2 regions of the Streptomyces sp. NBC_01506 genome follow, and region 1 is predicted to be linked to the other one. Evidence: riboswitches for the same ligand, from Rfam matches in the RefSeq annotation. Region 1 holds a riboswitch; the other holds the start of a gene.
What was found. Region 1 has a riboswitch for glycine ahead of gcvT (glycine cleavage system aminomethyltransferase GcvT). Riboswitches for the same ligand answer to the same signal wherever they lie in the genome.
Positions count from the first base shown of each region.

Region 2: it holds a riboswitch for glycine, as region 1 does, so the genes downstream of both, gcvP (aminomethyl-transferring glycine dehydrogenase) here and gcvT (glycine cleavage system aminomethyltransferase GcvT) in region 1, are expected to answer to the same signal.

Region 1 is NZ_CP109422.1:2,604,949-2,611,975, forward strand. It holds gene OG329_RS10975 (ABC transporter substrate-binding protein) at 1-1,629, opposite strand, end outside; gene OG329_RS10980 (ABC transporter permease) at 1,722-2,720, opposite strand; gene OG329_RS10985 (enhanced serine sensitivity protein SseB C-terminal domain-containing protein) at 3,122-3,916, opposite strand; gene OG329_RS10990 (enhanced serine sensitivity protein SseB) at 4,049-4,798, opposite strand; gene OG329_RS10995 (AAA family ATPase) at 4,926-5,600, opposite strand; glycine riboswitch at 5,805-5,901, shown strand; gene gcvT (glycine cleavage system aminomethyltransferase GcvT) at 6,062-7,027, shown strand, end outside.
Region 2 is NZ_CP109422.1:8,047,573-8,054,599, reverse strand. It holds gene gcvP (aminomethyl-transferring glycine dehydrogenase) at 1-2,608, opposite strand, end outside; glycine riboswitch at 2,791-2,888, opposite strand; gene OG329_RS36140 (PRC-barrel domain-containing protein) at 3,001-3,405, shown strand; gene OG329_RS36135 (DNA polymerase IV) at 3,545-4,909, opposite strand; gene OG329_RS36130 (MerR family transcriptional regulator) at 4,983-5,549, opposite strand; gene OG329_RS36125 (bifunctional nuclease family protein) at 5,735-6,208, opposite strand; gene OG329_RS36120 (MerR family transcriptional regulator) at 6,262-7,014, opposite strand.

The DNA.
Region 1 (7,027 bases):
CTCCATGACGAGCTTGTCGACCTCGCCCCACGCCTTGGTGCGGGCGGCGGCGTCGGTCTGCGCGATACCGTCCGACAGCGCCTTGTTGATCGTCGGGTCGTCCAGCTCCATCAGGTTGTTGCCGCCCGAGGGCTTGATGGCGGAGCCGTTGACGATCTGGTCGAGGAAGCCGAAGCCGGTCGGCCAGTCGGCGCCCCACGCCATCATCATCATGCCGAGGTCGTGCTCCTTGACGTAGCTCGGAACACCGGCGAAGTTACCGAAGTACTTGCCCGAGGGGTACTGCTTGATCTCGGCCTGGATGCCGACCTCCTTGAGCGAGGCCTGGATGGCGGTCGCCATCTGCACCTCGTCGGGGCGGTCGGAGCGGGCCGTCAGGTTGGTCTTGAAGCCGTCGGGCTGACCGCAGTCGGCCAGCGCGGCCTTGGCCTTGGCGACGTCGCCCTTGTTGCCCTCGGTCTGGTACAGGTCGAACTTCTGGTACCCGTTGACCGTCGGCGGGAGCAGCGTGCTCGCCACGTCGCCCTTGGTGTCGCCACCGAGCGCGGCCTGGACGGACGCCTTGTCGATCGCGTACTGGACGGCCTTGCGGCAGTCCGCGTTGTCGAAGGGCTTCACCTTCGTCGACAGCGCGAGGTACGAGGTGGCGCCGGCGTACGAGTTGTCCGTCTTCGCCTTCTCGGTCGCCTTGGTGAGGACCTTGGGCTGGGTCTTCGTCTGAAGGCCGGTGCCCGCGGCGTCCACCGTGATGTTGTCACTCATCAGGTGCTGGTCGACCGTGGTGGGGTTGACCTTGAACTTGATGGTGATCTTGTCGGCGAGCGCCGGGCGGATCGGGTCGGTGGCCTGGTCCCAGTGCGGGTTGCGCACGAGGGTCGCGCTGCGGCCCTCGTTGTACGACTCGAACTTGTACGGGCCGGACGACGCCATCGCCTGGACGTACTCGGCGCCCTTGTCCCGCGCCTGCGGCACGGGGGCCGTCTGCGAGAAGGTCGCCAGGTAGTCGAAGTCGGCGAACGGCTTGTTGAGCTTGAAGATGATCGTCTGGTCGTCCGGGGTCTCGATGGACTTCAGACCCTCGGGCGACTTGTCCTTGTAGGGACCCTTGTAGTCCTCGCCGCCCTCGAGGTACGCCTTGAAGTAGGTGGGACCGTGCGACAGGGCCTCGGGCGCGAAGTTGCTGCGCTCGATCGCGTACTTGACGTCCTTGGACGTGACCGGGCTGCCGTCGTCGAACTTGACGCCCTTGCGCAGCTTGTACGTCCACGTCTTGGCGTCGGGGCTCGACTCGCCCAGCGACTCGGCGAGGTCGGGAACGACCTCAAGACCTTCCTTGCCGGCGGCCGGCTTGAAGGAGGTGAGCGTACGGCCGTACAGCCGGGAGAAGTTCTGCACCCAGCCGTAGTAGGTGTTGCCGGGGTCGAGGGAGTCCGGCACGTCCGAGTGCTCGAAGGTGACGGTGCCCCCCTTCTTGTCGGACTTGTTGACTACCGACGTCAGACCGGCGTCGATACCGGCGCCGCCGCCCTTGCTGTTGTCGTCCTTGCTGTCCGAGCCGCCGCACGCCGACGCACTGAGCGCCAGCACGATGGCTGTCGCCAGGACAGCAGTCGCTTTCTTGGTCTTCATCCTGAGGAAAGCCCCTCTATCAATGGATACGGCACGGAGCTCAAGGTCGGCCGCTGTGGATGGTGCTGGATGGAGCCGGTGGTGCCGGGTGGTTACTTGCTGCGGGGGTCGAGTGCGTCACGCAGCCCGTCACCCAGCAGGTTGAATGCCAGCACGGTGATGAAGATCGCCATGCCGGGCACGAACATGTAGTGCAGATCGACCTCGTACAGGTCCACCGCGGTGGTGAGCATGCCGCCCCATGAGGCTTGCGGCGGGGCGATACCCACTCCGAGGAAGCTCAGACCGGCCTCGAAGAGGATGTTGGTGGGGATCAGGAGCGTCGAGTAGACGAGGATCGGCGCGACGAGGTTCGGCAGCAGTTCCCGGAAGAGGATGAACGGCCCTCTGGCGCCCAGACTCCGGGACGCGTCGACGAACTCCCGGCGGCGCAGGCTCATGGTCTGCGCGCGCACGATCCGGCCCATGTAGGGCCAGTTGAAGAAGCCGATCACGAAGATCAGCACACCGATCCGCAGGGGAAGTCCGCTGAGCCCGAAGGCGCCGTCCTGGAGGGCGGCGGAGATCGAGATCGCGAAGAGCAGCAGCGGGAAGGCGAGGAAGGTGTCCATCAGCCGGCTGACGACGGCGTCGACCCAGCCGCCGTAGTAACCGGCGATGACGCCGAGGAGGGTGCCGATGGCCACCGAGAGCAGGGTCGCTCCGGCGGCGACGAGGAGCGAGACCCAGGAGCCCTCGATGATGCGGGCGAGCAGATCACGGCCGAGGCCGGGCTCGACGCCGAGCGGATGGTCCCAGCTCATGCCGCCCCAGGCGCCCTTGGGGGCCAGAAGCTGCGGGTCCACCAGGTCCTGGTTCAGCGCGTTCGGGTCGAGACCGAAGACGGACTGGATCGGCTTGGCCAGGACGGCGAGGAGGACCAGGAGGATGACAACGATGCCGCCCGCGACGGCCGCTTTGTCGCGCTTGAAGCGCGTCCAGGCTATTCGTCCGAGCGAACGGCCCTCGATCTGGCTCTGCTTGGCGCCCGTGAGCACTGCCTCGGGCTGCACTTCGGCAGCCGACTTGGTGGTCTCGATCGGTGCGGTCACAACGTCTTCGACCCCTCCTGGCCGGCGCTCGCCGGCCCCGTACCCGCCGTTGTAACGGCCTGTTCTCGCATCAGTTGGCGCACCGTCGGTGCTGGTGTCGCGGAAGTTGCCTGTTCAAAGGGCTTCCCGTGGAGCGATGCCTGGCTGCTCGCACGCAGGACCGACGGTCCCTGCTGCGGGGGAGTCTTCATGCCCGTAGTGATCACCCGCCAGAGGGCAAGGGGAATGTTTGCTCAAACGTGATGGAGTCAGACAGCTACCGTTATCCGGACGTTGTGATCGCCTGAGCGGAACGGGGCGCCGTTTTCGCGATGTTTCGGTACGGCTCGCGGTGTCCGGAGGCCGTACGGACCCGGGTGGCAGGTACTGGTCGGTACTGGTCGGTACGGAGCGGACAGGGGTCAGTAGGCGCGCGGCGCGGCCGGCGGATAGCCGTAACCGGAAGCCGCCTGCGGCGCCCCGTGGGCCTCCCGGTCGTAGAACGGCCGGGAGTTGGCCCGCAGCCACATCGTGACCGGGTCGTACTCGTCGGACATCGCGACGGTGGACACCGGCAGCCCTTCCGGGACCGCGCCGATGGACTGCTGCATCATCGCGCGCACGGCGTCGACGGACGCCGGGCTCGTGTCGTACAGATCCAGACCGATGGTGAGATACGGCGCGCCCAGCGCGGGGTGGACCCACGCGCGGCGCAACGAGCGTACGGCGGGGGTGCGGTGGGCGTTCTGCGTGAGCAGCGCGTAGAACTGCGGGATCTCCACGGCCGGTTCGGACAGCCGCAGCGGTCCGGCCGGCATCCGGTCGAGACCGGTGGCGACGCGGCGCAGGTCGAGCCACGGGATGCCGACGCCGCCGCCGGGCGCGTGCGGGTTGAGCCAGATTCCCCAGCGTTCGGGGTAGAGGGCGCGGGCGATGTCGCGGCCGGAGACGACCTCGTGGGCGCGGTTCCAGCCGCTGACGGACAGTTCCTGGGCGGAGGTGACGCAGGGCGCGTAGCCGAGGCCGTCGACCTCCATGTTCCCGTACTGCGCGTCGGGCGAGCCCGCGCGGCCGTGCCACAGCAGCATCCACACCTGGCCGGCGGTGCCGTCGGCGAGTGCCTGGAGCAGCGCCTCGTAGGCGTCGTAGCGTCCTGGCGTCACCTGGCGCAGCATGTGCTCGACCTGCCCCGTCGCCGCGGTGCCTGACGCGCTCACTGTTGGTCCCGCCCCTCGTCGATCCACCATTTTTCACCGGCCTCCCCGCTTCGGGCCGGTGCCGGCCAGGCCATCAAACCAGCTTAGTGCGGCGGGTCATGGCCTGTTCCGGGGCCAGTACGCCACGGCGTGTTACGCGGGTGGCCCGGCCGCCCGCCGGTAGAAGGGCCGCACCCGCTCCAGCATCCAGGTGCCGACCGGGTCCTGGGTGGCGTCCAGCAGGACGAGATTGACGGGCCAGTTGACCTGGACCCGGCCGAGCGCCCTGCCGAGCGCGTCCATGGGGGCGTTGCGTTCGGCGGCCTCCCAGGAGGAGAGCTGCACACCGACGAAGAGCACCGGGGCCTCGCCCTCGATGCTCGCCAGCCCGCGCCGCGCGGTGAGGACGACACCGGACGCCTCGAACTCCTCGCCCGCCGCCGCCAGGAAGTCGACGGGCTCCTGCTGCCAGTCGGGCTCGAACAGCCGCACCCTGCCCCCGCTCGCGGGGCCGTCCAGCGGCGTACGGCCCACCCGGCACAGCTCCGCGACGGCGAGCGGCGGCAGCGGGGCGCCGACCATGCCGCCGGGGTTCACGGCGATACCGAGGCGCGGCGGCAGACCGCGGGCGAACTCGCGGGCCGGGGCGACGGTGAAGGGCATGTGCGCCCCGACGCACTGGAGGAACTGCTGCTCGGAGCTGAAGACGGGGACGTACGGCACGCCCTCGATCTCCATGGTGGGCAGATCGAGGCCGGGGCTGTCGGGTCCGCCGCCGTTGGGCAGTGGCACCCAGAGCCGGCTGCGGCCGAGGACCTCGACCAGCCGCCCGCCCGCCGAGGCGTTCCCGATCGAGGCGGCGAGCACTTCTTCCAGCTCGTTGCCGGGCCATGCTGTGTTCACTCAAGTCTCCCCGAATCCGCGCCGCGTACCGCGGGAAACCCTAACGCCGGTGGTGGGTGTGGACTCAATCGCCGGACGGGCCGCAGGTGCGGCCCGTCCGGCGATCGAGAACATGCGCCGGCCCCGGTCACGTCACCGGGAAGTCGATCCCCGTCAGCGCGCCCGCCGCGTCGCGGTCCAGCAGGACCGCCGACGCGCAGCCCGCCGGGAGCCGCCCCGCCTCCGCGTCCGCGACAAGCCGGCCCACCGCGCGCCGGTGGCGCGCGAAGGCGTACCCGGACACCCCGCGCCCGCGCTCGCGCTGGCCCGCGCGGGCGGTCCTGGGCGTCACGTCCAGCAGAACGAGATGCAGCTTCCTGCCGCGCCGCCGCGCCTCGCGCGCCAGCCAGCGCCGTACCCACGCCTGGGTGCCGCAGTCGTGCACGACGACGCTCTCGCCGGAGCGCAGCGCACGCCGCAGCCCCGCGTAGTGCGCGAGGCGCACCAGCGGCCGGTAGACCGCGTACGGCAGCCGCTCGGGCAGCCGCCGCGCCCAGCGGTCGCGGGTGTCCTGCGAGTCGATCCCCCGGCCGGCGGCGGCGCGGCCGATCAGTGTGGACTTCCCGCTGCCCGGCAGGCCCGAGACGACGACCACGTCGCCGGCCCCGAACGCCAGGCGCCGAGGCCCCCGCCGCCCCCGCTCCCGCAGATCGCGGACCACCGGCGGGACGGCCGCCAGGGCCTTGCGGGGGACCGCTTCCGGCCGGGCGGGCACCCCCGCGGTCGTCGCGTACGCACTTGCACGGGACCGCTGCAATGTCATCGCCTTCCCCCTGTCGGGTCCATCGCCGTGGCCGATGTCCCCTTGCCCATGAAGTGTAAAGAACCGGTAATACGGCACAAGCGTTTTGCTGATCGCGGCCCTGTCGGCCCCCTCGGGCCGACCCCCGGTGCCCGTCGCCCGCCCTCCCTCCCTACGGAGGCCGACGCGTGCGATGATGTGCGCGCCAACTCCATACCGGCCGTTCGAATCCGCGCGGGAGAGTCCTGTCACCGTGGGTGCCAGGCGCCGAAGGAGCAAGTTCCTCCCTTGAATCTCTCAGGCCCAGTACCGCGCGGACGAGGCAGATCTGAAAAGCGAATCGCCGTCAGGCGCTTCCACCCAAGGTGCAAGTCACGACCCTTCGTATGCGTACGTGTACGTACACGTCGTGATGAACCTCTCAGGTTCCGATGACAGATGGGGAGGATCGTCCTCTCTGTCATGCCCTGGGAGCCACACCTATGAGCAATACGTCTCACACCCCCGCCCCCGAAGCGGCCGGTCCCGACGCCCCGCGCCTGACCGCGCTCGACGCCGTGCACCGTTCACTGGGCGCCACGATGACCGACTTCGCGGGCTGGGACATGCCGCTGCGCTACGCCAGCGAGCGTGAGGAGCACCTGGCCGTCCGTACGAAGGCCGGCCTCTTCGACCTCTCCCACATGGGCGAGATCACCGTCACCGGCTCCCAGGCGGCCGAGGCGCTGGACTACGCGCTGGTCGGCAACATCGGCACCCTCGCCGTGGGCCGTGCCCGCTACACCATGATCTGCCAGGAGGACGGCGGGATCCTGGACGACCTGATCGTGTACCGCCTCGACAGCCACGGCGCCCCCGAGTTCATGATCGTCGCGAACGCCTCCAACGCGCAGGTGGTGCTCGACGAGCTGACCGGCCGCGCCGCGGACTTCGACGTCGAGGTGCGCGACGACCGCGACGCGTACGCGCTGCTCGCCGTCCAGGGCCCCCGGTCGCCGGGCATCCTCGCCCAGCTCACCGACGCCGATCTGGCCGGGCTCAAGTACTACGCCGGGCTGCCCGGCACCGTCGCCGGGGTGCCCGCGCTGATCGCCCGTACCGGCTACACGGGTGAGGACGGCTTCGAGCTGTTCGTGGAGCCCCGGTACGCGGAAGGGCTGTGGCAGGCCCTGATGGCGGCGGGCGCGTCGGACGGACTCGTACCGGCCGGGCTCTCGTGCCGCGACACCCTTCGTATGGAGGCCGGGATGCCGCTGTACGGGCAGGAGCTGTCCACCGGTCTCACGCCCTTCGACGCGGGCCTCGGTCGCGTCGTCAAGTTCGAGAAGGAGGGCTACTTCGTGGGCCGTACGGCGCTTCAGGCGGCTGCCGAGCGCGCCGAGAGCGCGCCGCCGCGCACACTGGTCGGGCTCGTCGCCGAGGGCCGCCGGGTGCCGCGCGCCGGTTAT
Region 2 (7,027 bases), 5.4 Mb from region 1:
CCAGTTCGGCGAGATCCTCGCTCTCGGTGGGCTCGATCATCAGCGTGCCCGCCACCGGGAACGACATGGTCGGGGCGTGGAACCCGTAGTCGATGAGCCGCTTGGCGATGTCGTCGACACTGACGCCGGTCGCCTTCGACAGCGGACGCAGATCCACGATGCACTCGTGGGCCACGAGCCCGTGCGGCCCCGCGTACAGGACCGGGAAGTGCGGCTCCAGTCGCTTGGCGATGTAGTTGGCGGCCAGTACGGCGACCTGGGTGGCGCGCTTCAGGCCCTCGCCGCCCATCAGCCGTACGTAGGCCCAGGAGATCGGCAGTATCCCGGCCGAGCCCCAGGGGGCCGCCGAGACCGGTCCGACGCCCGTGGCGGGTCCCGCGGCGGGCTGGAGCGGGTGGTTGGGCAGATACGGCGCCAGGTGGGCGCGTACGCCGACCGGGCCGACACCGGGGCCGCCGCCGCCGTGCGGGATGCAGAAGGTCTTGTGCAGATTCAGATGCGACACGTCCGAGCCGAACCGGCCCGGCTTCGCCAGCCCCACCAGCGCGTTGAGGTTCGCGCCGTCGACGTACACCTGACCGCCGGCGTCGTGCACGGCCGCGCAGATGTCGGTGATGTGCTCCTCGAACACCCCGTGCGTGGAGGGGTAGGTGACCATCAGGACGGCCAACTCGTCGCCGTACCGCTCGATCTTGGCGCGCAGGTCCTCGACGTCGACGTCGCCGTCCTCGCGGGTCTGCACGACGACGACCTTCATCCCGGCCATGACGGCGCTGGCGGCGTTCGTCCCGTGCGCGGAGGACGGGATGAGACAGACGGTGCGGCCGGTGTCGCCGTTGGCGCGGTGGTAGGCCCGTACGGCCAGCAGCCCGGCCAGTTCGCCCTGGGAGCCCGCGTTGGGCTGGAGGGACACCGCGTCGTAGCCGGTGACCTCCGCCAGGCGCTCCTCCAGCTCGCGGATCAGCGTGAGATAGCCGCGCGCCTGGTCGGCCGGCGCGAAGGGGTGCAGCGCGGCGAACTCCGGCCAGGTCACCGGCTCCATCTCGGTGGTGGCGTTGAGCTTCATGGTGCAGGAGCCGAGGGGGATCATGCCGCGGTCCAGCGCGTAGTCCCGGTCGGCGAGTCGGCGCAGATAGCGCAGCATCGCGGTCTCGGAGCGGTGCTGGTGGAACACCGGGTGGCTGAGGTAGTCGTCGGAGCGCAGCAGGGAGTCCGGCAGCGCGTCGCGCGACGCGGCGTCCAGGGCCTCGATGTCGCCCTTGACGCCGAAGGCGGTCCATACGGCGGCGAGTTGGGCGCGCCCGGTGGTCTCGTCGCAGGCGAGCGAGACGAGGTCGGCGTCGACCTGGCGGAGGTTGACCCCGCCCTCGCGGGCGGCGGCCACCACGTCGGCGGCCCGGCCCGGGACCCGTACCGTCAGCGTGTCGAAGTAGGCGTCGTGGACGATCTCGACGCCACCGGCGCGCAGACCGTCGGCGAGGACGGTGGCGAAGCGGTGGGTGCGCTCGGCGATCGCGCGCAGCCCGTCGGGACCGTGGTAGACGGCGTACATTCCGGCCATCACGGCGAGCAGCACCTGAGCGGTGCAGATGTTGCTGGTGGCCTTCTCGCGCCGGATGTGCTGCTCGCGGGTCTGCAACGCCAGGCGGTACGCCTTGTTGCCGTCCGCGTCCACGGAGACCCCGACGAGCCGGCCGGGCAGGCTGCGGGCGAACTTCTCACGTACGGCCATGAATCCGGCGTGCGGTCCGCCGAAGCCCATGGGGACGCCGAACCGCTGGGTGGTGCCGACGGCGATGTCCGCGCCCAGCTCACCGGGTGAGGTGAGCAGCGTGAGGGCCAGCAGGTCGGCGGCGACGGTGACGACGGCGCCGAGTCCGTGCGCCTGGTCGATGACGGGCTTGATGTCCCGTACGGCACCGGAGGCGCCCGGGTACTGGACGAGTACGCCGAAGGCACCGCGCTCGGCCACCTCGGCGGGGATTCCGTCGGCCAGGTCGGCGACGACGACTTCGACACCGGCCGGTTCGGCCCGGGTGCGGATCACGGCGACGGTCTGCGGCAGCGCGTCGGCGTCGACCAGGAAGACGCCGTCCTTCACCTTGCCGACGCGGCGGGCGAGCGCCATGGCCTCGGCGGCGGCCGTGCCCTCGTCCAGCAGGGAGGCTCCGGACGTCGGCAGACCGGTCAGATCGGCCACGACGGTCTGGAAGTTGAGCAGGGCCTCCAGGCGGCCCTGGGAGATCTCGGGCTGGTACGGCGTGTACGCGGTGTACCAGGCCGGATTCTCCATCACGTTGCGCAGGATCACCGGCGGCGTGAACGTGCCGTAGTAGCCGAGACCGATCATCGGGGCGAGGACCTTGTTGCGGTCGGCGAGGGACCGCAGCTCGGCCAGCACCTCGGCCTCGGTGCGCGCGGCGGGCAGCCGCAGGGCCTCGGCGCTCTTGATCACGTCGGGCACGGCGGCGGCGGTCAGCTCGTCGAGCGAGCCGTAGCCGACCTGCGCGAGCATCTTCGCCTGCGCGGCGGCGTCGGGGCCGACATGGCGCCGCTCGAAGGGGATGCCTCGCTCCAGTTGGGAGAGTGGCGTGCGGTGAGCTGTCATAAGGGGAGGTCCTCCTGGTCTGGCGCGACCTGCGAGGGGCACCGATACACGCATGCCCGGACGGGGCCTCCCCCTCTGTCACATCAACCTGAGAGTTTCACCGGTCCACCGCGAGGCGGGCCGGCTTTCACCGTCGGTGAGAGCCGATGCCGTCCGACACCTGCTCTGCTTTCCAGAGTGACCTCGTCCATGCGGTACGGGGGCCTGAGAGTTTCCGGGGAGGATTTGCTCCTTCGGCGCCTCCGGCAGTCTCACCGGACGGCTCTCCCGCACGGGGTCGACAGCCACTGGCCAGCCTACCAGCGAGGTCTCGCCATGGGGCTCGAGTGGCCGATACCCCGGATGTGCCCTTTCGTAGGGTAAGGGAGCAGGTGCGACCAGTTGGAGGGACCGTGCAGACCGACATCGATCCGCGGAGCCTGATCGGCCGCAAGGCGTACGACCGCGACGGGCACAAGATCGGCACCGTCGACGAAGTGTATCTGGACGATGCGACGGGCGTACCGGAGTGGGCGGCGGTACGGACGGGGCTGTTCAGCCGGGACGCGTTCGTGCCCCTGGCGCCCAGCACCTACCGCAACGAGACCCTGCACGTCCCGTACGAACGCGCCCTGATCAAGGGCGCCCCCGACTTCGGTGTCGGCCGCCATCTCTCCCCCGACCAGGAGGTCCAGCTCTACCACCACTACCAGTTGGATCTCCCGGAACCGGCGGCCCCGGAAACCCCGCCCCGCCGACCCGACCGCGACTTCGGCCATGTGGCGGGCCATGACAACCCGAGCCCGTCCGGCGACTAGAAGAACACCCCGCCAGACGGACCCTTGAAGCCCGCCCGGCGCTTGAGGACACCACGCCGCCGAGCGGACCACCCAAGCCCGCCCGGCGCTTGAGGACGAACCGGCCGCCGGACGGGCCCGGCGATCCCGACCCGGCCCCTCACAAGGACCGCGGCGCGACCAAGGGCAGCGGCTCCGAAAGCGCCAGGTCAGGATCGTCCGTACGGAAGGTCCGCACCCGCCCCGGCACCACCGACGTGGGCTCCTCGAACCGTACGGTGACCCGCCCCACGCCACTTCCCTGCACCCACCCCGCGCCGAACTCGGCATGACGCACGTCGTGCCCGGCGGGCCAGTGCCGCTCCGCGACCGGCTCCGCGTCGGCCTGCGGCAGCGGCGCCTCGGGCTCGTCCGGCTCATGAACGACTCCCGCACCCCCCGCATCCGCGTCGGCCGCCGCCTGCGCGAACAGATCCTCCTGCGTGTAGTCGGTCAGCCCCGTCACGCCCACCCCCAGCAGCCGCACCCCTCCGGTGGTGTCCAGGGACTCCAGCAGCCGCCCCGCGGCCTCACGCACCACGCCCGGGTCGTCCGTGGGCCCGCGAAGCGTCTCGGAGCGGGTGAGGGTCGAGAAGTCGTACCGGCGCACCTTGAGCACGATGGTCCGGCCCGAGTGCCCGGACTCCCTGAGCCGCCGCACACACCGCTCCGCCAGCCGGTCCACCTCCGTCCTGACCCGCACACGGTCGTGCAGGTCCACGTCGAAGGTGTCCTCGACGGAGACGGACTTGGTCTCCCGCTCGGCCACCACCGGCCGGTCGTCGTGCCCCGACGCCATCCGGTACAGCGACGCGCCGTGCGCCTTCCCGACGAGCCGTACCAGCTCGTCCTCGCCGGCCTCCGCCAGATCGGCGACGGTGGTCATCCCGGCCCGGCGCAGATGCTCGCCGGTGGCCGGCCCCACGCCGGGCAGCGTCCGTACGCCCATCGGCCCCAGCAGCTCGCGCTCCGTGCCCGGCTCCATGAGCACCAGACCGTCGGGTTTGGCCTGCTCGGAGGCGATCTTCGCGAGCATCTTGGACCCGGCGAGACCCACCGAGCCGGTCAGCCCGGTCACCGCCCTGATGTCACGCCGCAGCCCCTCGCCCGTGGCCCGCGCCGACGCCGAGTCGAATGCCGAGCCACCGGCCTCCAGATCGACGAACGCCTCGTCCAGACTCAGCGGCTCCACCAGCGGTGACAGTTGCCCCAGCAGCTCCATCACCTGCTCGCTGACCGTGCGGTAGAGCGTGAAACGCGGCACCAGATACGCCGCGTTCGGCGCGAGCCGTCGCGCCTGCGCCATCGGCATGGCCGAGTGGATCCCGAACCGCCTCGCCTCGTACGAGGCCGTCGAGACCACCCCGCGCGGACCGAGACCCCCGACGACGACCGGCTTTCCGCGCAGGCTCGGCTTGGCCGCCTGCTCCGCCGCGGCGAAGAAGGCGTCCATGTCGAGGTGCAGGATGGTCGGTGCGGGTCTCACCCCACCGATGCTCCCCTACACCACTGACAATCGGCCGGACCAGGTGCCCGGACCGCGTGCTCGGACCAGGTGCTCAGACGGCCCGGTCACGGCGTCTGCGGGCGAGTTCGTCGGCGGGATTGTGGCCGATCAGAGTCTCGCCGGTGTCGACGCGCTCCCCGTGCAGTTGCGACAGCGCCGCTTCCACGTCCCGCCACACCACCCCGACGGCGATGCCGAAGATGCCCTGACCGCCCTGGAGGAGATCGACGACCTCGTCCGGCGACGAGCACTCGTACACCGTCGCGCCGTCGCTCATGAGCGTCATGCGCTCCAGGTCGCGTACCCCCCGCCCGCGCAGATGCTGGACGGCCGCCCGGATGTTCTGGAGGGCGACTCCGGTGTCCAGGAAGCGCTTCACGATCTTGAGGAAGACGACGTCCCGGAAGCTGTAGAGCCGCTGGGAGCCCGATCCCTTCGCGGGGCGCACACTCGGCTCGACCAGCCCGGTGCGCGCCCAGTAGTCCAACTGGCGGTACGTGATGCCCGCCGCCGCGCACGCGGTCGGCCCCCGGTAGCCGACCGTGTCGGTCGTGGGGTCGGACGTACTGCCGTGAAGCGGGTACGGGCCGTTCGCCGTACCGTCGCCGCTGCTTCTCACACCGACCTCCGTCCTTGACCTGCCCCGTCGACGGTAGGCAGTCCCTCCGGGTGCGTCAACGATCGCCACGCTAGGCACGCCGAGTGATAATCACCCTGAGAGTGGTTTCGCGTGTCCCGTCGCCGGGAAAGGCTGATCGAATGCGCTGACAGAGTCCGGTATGACGGTCTTCGACCGTTCACCGCTCACTGGCTGTTGGTCCCGAAATCCTCCGGAGAGATCTGGTCGAGGAATTCGCGGAACTTCTCCACCTCGTCCTCCTGCTCGTCGGGGATGGCGATGCCCGCATCGTCCAGCACCCCGTCGCTGCCGTAGATGGGCGTGCCGGTGCGCAGTGCCAGCGCTATGGCGTCGGACGGCCTGGCACTGACCTCGACACCACTCGCGAAGACCAGCTCCGCGTAGAAGACTCCTTCGCGCAGGTCGGTGATGCGCACCTGCGTAAGTTCCTGGCCCACCGCTTCAAGGACATCCTTGAAGAGGTCATGAGTCAGTGGTCGGGCCGGTGCCATGCCCTGTTGGGCGAAGGCAATAGCGGTAGCTTCCCCAGGCCCGATCCAGATGGGAAGGTACCGGTCGCCTCCCACTTCACGCAGGAGCACGATCGGTTGGTTGGAGGGCATTTCCACCCGGACACCCACGACGTCGAGCTCGTTCACACAGCAACCCTAGGACGTGCCCGGTCGGTTTGGGTAGTCGGACTCCCCCAAGATCAGGTAAGCCGGACACCGAGAGCCGTCTGGACCAGTGCCGCGTGCAGCCGGACCGAGAGCGCGGCGAGCTCCCTCGTCGCGGCCTCGGCATGTGCCCTGGTCTGCGGATTGCGGTGCCGGCGCAGGGGCGCGACGACCTGCTCGACCAGTCCCACCTCGCGGTCGGCGGCGGCTTTCACCGCTCGTAGATGACGTGGCTCCAGACCGAATCTTCCGAGTTCCGCGACAAGTTTCGCCACGGTCACGGTCTCGGAGTCGTAGCCGCCGTCCGCCATCGGGGCGATGAGGCCGTACGCCTCCCACTCGTCCAGCTCGCTCTCGGCCGCCTCGGTGGCCGCCAGCAGCTCCGCGCGGCCGATCTTCGGGGCGGTGGGCGGCTCGGGCTCCGCGCCCCACGTGGAGCCGAGCAGATCGCGCTGGGCGCCCTGGGAGGTCTGCGCGGGCAGTGGGAGCCGTTCCCCGCGCGCCACGGCGTCGAGGTGCTCCCTGATGACCTTGAGGGGCAGATAGTGGTCGCGCTGCATGCGCAGGACCTGGGCGAGGCGCTCGATGTCCTCGGCGCTGAACTTGCGGTACCCCGACGGAGTGCGCCGGGGCTCGACAAGACCCTCGGCCTCCAGAAACCGGATCTTGGAGATGGTGACCTCGGGGAACTCGTCCCTGAGCTGGTTCAGCACCATGCCGATACTGACCAGTGGTTCACCCGTGGGGGCGGTGCCGTGGCCGGCACCGCCCGTCGGTGGTCGCAGCATGGACCTTCCCTGA